2 regions of the Bacillus cereus group sp. BfR-BA-01316 genome follow, and region 2 is predicted to be linked to the other one. Evidence: predicted binding sites of a transcription regulator. Region 2 holds the regulator's gene; the other holds the start of a gene.

Region 1 (3,428 bases), on a different contig from region 2:
CCATCTACTACACTATCATGAATGATATTCATAACTTTCATTTATGCTTCACCCGATCCATCTCTTCACTACGTTTCGCGCTATTCCACTTTGACATATCTCCTACAAGATATCCTGTTATGCGGCGAATTCTTTCTATTTCATTCTCATCTTCATTTCCGCAGCTCGGACATTCATTCCCGATAATGCCATGATAACTACAGCACTTACAACGATCGACAGGATGGTTAATTGAACCGTAGCCTACGCCGTACTGCGCCATCGCTTGTACAATTTGCTTTAACGCCTTTTGATTATGCACAGCTGCACCATCTAGTTCAATATACGTAATATGTCCGCCATTACAAAGAGCGTGGAACGGTCCTTCTAATCGAATTTTATCTATCGCTTGAATATTGTAATACACCGGTACATGAAACGAATTTGTATAATAATTATGATTTGTCACACCGCTAATTTCACCAAATTCTTCTCTATCTTTCTTCACAAACTTTCCTGATAACCCTTCTGCTGGCGTTGCAATTACAGAGAAATTGAGTTGATGTTCTTCCGTCGCCTTATCCATTCTCTCTCTCATAAAGGAAATAATTTCATATCCAAGCTTCCACGATTCTTCATTTTCTCCATGGTGCTTTCCAGTTAACGCTACTAAACATTCTGCAAGACCGATAAAACCAAGACTTAACGTCCCTTGTTTTAAAATGGGTGCCACAGCATCTTCAGGTTGTAACGTTTCTCCACCGCGCCATACACCTTGTGAATATAAGAACTGAAAATCTCTTGCTCTCTTTGTACATTGATAAGCAAATCTCTCTAATAATTGCTTAACGCCCAAATCTAAGTAATAACTTAGCGCTTCAAAAAACGCTTCTGTTGAACCACTAATTAGCGCTAATTTCACTAAATTAATAGAAGTAAACGATAAATTCCCTCTTCCAATTGCTGTTTCTTCCCCATGTATATTAGACATAACACGAGTACGACACCCCATATAACATACTTCACTTTCAGGTCGCCCATCATAGTACACTGCATTAAACGGAGCATCTAAAAACGAAAAGTTAGGGAATAATCGCTCAGCTGTCGTTTCTAACGCTAATTCAAATAAATCATAGTTCGGATCACACTCTTCAAAGTTCAAGCCTTTTTTCATTTTGAAAATTTGAATAGGAAAAATCGGTGTTTCCCCTTTACCCAGTCCAGCTTGCGTCGCTTTTAAAAGTTGCTTAATTAAAAGTCTTCCCTCTTGCGATGTGTCTGTTCCGTAGTTAATAGAAATAAATGGTACTTGTCCCCCGCCCCTACTATGCATACTATTTGAATTATGAACGAAAGCCTCACACGCCTGATACGTATCATTTTCTGTTTCTTTCCATGCAAATTCCTCTATTTGTTCTTTCGTAAGCGGATATGACTGTAATCGTTTTTTATGTCTCTCTACTGTTTTTCTCACATATGGAGCTAAATCAATATCAAAGAGCGCAAACGATTGACCACCGTGCTGCATATTTTGATTCGCCTGAAAAACAATTGAAGAAAGCGCCAACGCACTTTTAATGTCTTGCGGTTGTCTCATATGTCCATGTCCAGTATGAAAACCGTGAGCAAGCATTTGCGCTAACGGAATTTGTGAACAAGTCGTCGTTCCTGTTGCATAAAAATCTAAATCATGTGGATATAATATATTTTGATCTATCGCTTTTTTCACTTGATCTGATAATAATTTTTCTACTGCATAATACTTTGCGCTCTCAGATGCGAACGTTCCCATTACTCCCATTGGAGATCGGCCATCTACATTTGCATTTTCCTGCATTAAATCTTGTTCATTACCGTGGATAATTGTCTCAAATACTTTCATTAATTCTTCTCCACGTACATTTTGTTTCAACATTCATAACCCTCCATCAACATGTTGTTGTCTTTTGATTAAAATCATACAACATATAGTTCTAGTGTTTTTGTGAAAAATGTAACATTCCTGTGAAAGTTTTTTTAAAAATTAATGACTTTTTCATTTATAAAAAAGAAATGTGCTCTTTACAAATGTATGGTACAATAAACGGGAAAAACTCTTTTTACCCTTTATCAACACATTTGTATAAAGGAGACTGAACTCATGGTTATTACATATCTTTTATTTATCGTTGCCTATCTACTCGGTTCGATTCCATTTGCATTAGTCGTTGGAAAAATCGGTTATGGAATCGACATTCGTGAGCATGGAAGCGGTAATCTAGGCGGAACTAATACATTCCGTACATTAGGGAAAAAAGCAGGTTTTATCGTAACAATTGCTGACATTTTAAAAGGTACATTAGCAACAGTTCTACCGATTATTTTCGGGTCAGATATTCACCCACTATGGTTTGGATTAGCCGCTGTTCTTGGACATGTCTATCCGATCTTCGCAAAATTCCGCGGGGGGAAAGCAGTTGCAACTTCTGCCGGGGTATTATTATGCTATTCACCAGTTGTTTTTGCAATATTAGCTGTTGTCTTTTTCAGCCTTTTATTTACAACAAGATACGTATCACTTTCTTCTATGGTAACAGCTGTCGTTGCTGTTATTGCATCCATTGTTAGCGGGGATAAAATCTTCATTATTGCGATGTGTTTATTAGCAGGTATGGTTATTTATAAACACCGTGCAAATATCGGACGAATTATAAATAAAACTGAACCAAAAGCAAACTTTTCAAAAAAGCAAAAATAAGATCGTAACCCACATAACGCAAAAAGAAAACGTGAAGCATATTAATAGCGTCTTTTTGCGTTATTTTTTATACTAAAGAAAAAGCAACATAATTTGGAGGAACTATACATGAATCTTTCCGTAACAAAAGAAGCAGCACAATGGTATAAAAACGAATTACACTTACAATCAGGTGAAACACTACGCTTTTTCGTACAATACGGTGGTTGCAGTACTGTGCAAAAAGGACTTTCTTTAGGTATTCGTAAAGATGACCCTGCGCACCCTGCTGTTCAAATTCAAGAAGAAGGTATTAACTTCTTTATTGAAGGCGATGATGAGTGGTTCTTCGATGGACATAATTTATTAGTTACACTTAACGACGGTGATGATTTCCCACAATTTAATTATGAAAAATAAAAAAACGTGGCTTCTGCCACGCTTTTTTTATTTCTTTTTAATTTCCTCATATTTCGCATACCACTCAGGATATAATTTTTTAAATGATACAGGGCGGAACCCTTCTTTTTTCGCACAAATATTCGTTGTACTTGCAGTAATACAAAGCTCGCCATCACCGTTATAAATTTCATAACCATATACAACACGAAGCGGGCTCACAGTATCAATCCACGTTTTCACAATTGCTTTTTCTCCGTAACGCATCGCTTTACGATATGAAATTTGCAAGTCTAATACAGGAGAGATAATTCCCTCTTTCTCCATTTCAACA
Region 2 (3,428 bases):
TTTATTAGTAGATGGGAAAATGATTCGCCTTTTAAACAACCGCGATCCAAAGGAATTGCCTTGGAAAGAATTAGGTGTTGAAGTTGTAATTGAAGCAACTGGTAAATTTAACTCGAAAGAAAAAGCAATTCTTCATGTTGAAGCTGGAGCGAAAAAAGTTATTTTAACAGCACCTGGTAAAAATGAAGATGTAACAATTGTAGTTGGTGTGAACGAAGACCAATTAGATATTACAAAACATACCGTTATTTCAAATGCATCTTGTACAACAAACTGTTTAGCGCCTGTTGTAAAGGTGTTAGATGAGCAGTTCGGAATTGAAAACGGTTTAATGACAACTGTTCACGCTTATACAAATGACCAAAAAAATATTGATAACCCACATAAAGATTTAAGAAGAGCGCGTGCTTGCGGACAGTCTATCATTCCGACAACGACGGGTGCCGCGAAAGCGCTTGCAAAAGTTCTTCCACACTTAAACGGAAAACTCCATGGTATGGCACTTCGTGTACCAACACCAAACGTGTCTCTTGTTGATTTAGTAGTAGACGTAAAACGTGATGTAACAGTTGAAGATATTAATGAAGCATTCAAAACTGTTGCAAACGGTGCGTTAAAAGGAATTGTAGAATTCAGCGAAGAGCCTTTAGTGTCTATCGACTTTAATACAAATACACACTCAGCTATTATTGATGGTTTATCTACAATGGTAATGGGTGAGCGTAAAGTGAAAGTACTTGCTTGGTATGATAACGAGTGGGGCTACTCTCGTCGTGTTGTAGATCTTGTAACGTTAGTTGTAGATGAATTAGCAAAACAAGAAAATGTACAACATATTTAAGTGAAATAGAGGGAGGGCAAGTGAATATTTGCCCTCTTTTTTTATTTTTTTCTGAAAAGAAAAAATTATAGGAGTATATTTTCAAATATTGGACAGACCAAAAAACGTTGTGATTACTGTATTTGTGAATCATTTATTTTTTTTAGGGAAAAGTAAAGAGGAAATTATGACAGAAAATCGAAAAAACTGTTGTTGCAAAATGAAAATAAACAAAGTATACTAACACTCGTAAACTTAAGAGCTGAGGTACGTAGTCACTACTTAAAGGGTTAGGACCTCTCTGGACTAACTTTCCCCCGTGGTAGTGGAGCAAGCCAAATTGCAAATTAGTTTTCAATTCGAACAGTTAGAATAAATTTACAAGGGGGAACTGTAGAATGGATACTATGGATACGATGGGTCGTCACGTGATCGCTGAACTTTGGGATTGCGATTTCGACAAGCTTAATGACATGCCGTATATTGAACAATTATTTGTGGATGCAGCACTAAGAGCTGGTGCTGAAGTACGTGAGGTTGCTTTTCATAAATTTGCACCACAGGGTGTAAGTGGAGTAGTAATTATCTCGGAATCACATTTAACAATTCATAGCTTTCCGGAGCACGGTTACGCAAGTATTGATGTTTATACTTGTGGGGATCGTATTGATCCAAATGTTGCTGCAGAATATATTGCAGAAGGTTTAAACGCGAAAACGCGTGAGAGCATCGAGCTTCCTCGAGGCACTGGTAGCTTCGAAATTAAGCAGAGAGAAACAAAAGCTCTTTAAAAAAGAACATAATTGATTTAAAATGTAAAGAGGTGTATAATGCACCTCTTTTTTAGTTTATATAAAATAGGATCACGATATGTAATAACTTAGAGTGGTCATTATAGAAGAATGAGTTATATAATATTGTATATATATTTTCACATGTAGGTGAGTAGCGAAAGAATAAAGATTATAGTGTAAAGGAGTGAATGAATTGCGTTGTCCATCCTGTTTTCATAATGGAACAAGAGTGTTAGATTCGCGTCCGGTAGACGAGGGGCGCTCTATTCGAAGGAGAAGAGAGTGTGAAAGTTGTTTAAGTCGCTTTACGACATTTGAAAGAGTAGAAGAATCACCTCTTATCGTTGTTAAAAAAGAAGGAACACGAGAAGAGTTTAATAAAGAGAAAATTTTACGCGGTTTAATTAAAGCGTGTGAAAAAAGACCTGTATCTTTAAGGCAGTTAGAGGAAGTAACGCAAAGTGTGGAGCGTGAACTTCGTAACTTAGGTATATCAGAAGTGAAAAGTGATATGATTGGTGAGATTGTTATGGAAGAACTTCGTGATATTGATGATGTTGCTTACGTACGTTTTGCTTCTGTGTATCGTCAATTTAAAGATTTAAATGTATTTATTGAAGAATTAAAAGATATACTGCAAAAAGAGAGAGAGTAGAAGGAATCTCTTTATATACTGTAAGTAAACGAGATAAGAGAGCTAGAAGCGGAAGCTAATAGCTCTTTTTCGCTAATAAAGTGAAACTTTAATCATTGGGGGGTGTTCATCCCCAATGATTATTAGTTGAACCAATCGGGCATTTACGGGAAGTTATCTCCCACCTAACTTCCTCGCATTCGCCGAATTTTGAGGTGGGAGTCTTACTGCCCGTTAATGCGGGATAAATTATATAATAAAGATAGAACGAGTGAAATATAGGTTAGATTGGATGAGAGAAAGGAAAAGCAAGAATGGAAAAACAGTCATGGATGGAGCTATTGCCGATTGATCGTTATAAAGTAAGTGCGAAAGGGTTGTTACATAATTACGACCGGAAAGTATTAACGATGTTGTATCAGCCGTTAATAGGTAGTAGAGCTTTTAGCTTATACATGACGCTATGGGGAGAGTTAGAGCAAGATCGTGTGTTTGGAAAAGAGAATACACATCACTCCCTTATGGTGACTATGCAAATGCAACTTCCTGAAATATATGGGGAACGAGTAAAGTTAGAAGCGATTGGTCTTTTAAATGTATATATTAAGAAAGAAAAAGATATTCGAATGTTTATATATGAATTGCAACCACCTTTATCTCCGAAGCAGTTTTTTGATGATATTGTTTTAAGTATCTTTTTATATAATCGCTTGAGTCGGACAAAATACAACCAAGTAAAGCAATATTTCTTAGAAGAAGAATTCGATTTTGCTTCTTATGAAAATGTTACGCGCTCCTTCAACGATGTATTTGATTCTTTTAACCCAGGTCAGTTTGAACATGCGCAAGAAGAACTGCGTATCCCGAAAACGACAACTATGCCAAATAACGAGAATGGGGATGCCCCGAAAGTTTGGAATGATTTCTTTGATTTCTCTTTATTTGTAGACGGACTATCAGCGCTTGTTCCTAAAAAGGCGATTACAGATCAAGTGCGAGAATGTGTCATTACACTCGCTTATGTGTACGGTGTGGATGCGTTATCGATGCAAAATATCGTTCTTGGCGCAGTGACAGAGATACAAACTATTGATATCGAAAGGCTTCGGAAGGGAGCACGCGATTGGTATCAATTTGAAAATGGTCAAGCACTACCTGTATTAAGTGAAAGGGTGCAACC

What was found. Region 2 encodes NrdR, which represses ribonucleotide reductase genes. Its sites were predicted from a motif close to AACACNATATATNGTGTT; they were not measured.
Positions count from the first base shown of each region.
Region 1: the regulator NrdR is predicted to act here: its motif matches at 1,937-1,954, upstream of MR071_RS06145 (anaerobic ribonucleoside triphosphate reductase).

Region 1 covers NZ_JAKUGX010000005.1:63,672-67,099, reverse strand. The annotation lists gene nrdG (anaerobic ribonucleoside-triphosphate reductase activating protein) at 1-41, opposite strand, end outside; gene MR071_RS06145 (anaerobic ribonucleoside triphosphate reductase) at 38-1,894, opposite strand; gene plsY (glycerol-3-phosphate 1-O-acyltransferase PlsY) at 2,120-2,716, shown strand; gene MR071_RS06135 (HesB/YadR/YfhF family protein) at 2,825-3,115, shown strand; gene MR071_RS06130 (acyl-CoA thioesterase) at 3,143-3,428, opposite strand, start outside.
Region 2 covers NZ_JAKUGX010000012.1:96,125-99,552, forward strand. The annotation lists gene MR071_RS12125 (glyceraldehyde-3-phosphate dehydrogenase) at 1-841, shown strand, start outside; gene speD (adenosylmethionine decarboxylase) at 1,228-1,611, shown strand; gene nrdR (transcriptional regulator NrdR) at 1,808-2,269, shown strand; gene MR071_RS12140 (replication initiation and membrane attachment family protein) at 2,563-3,428, shown strand, end outside.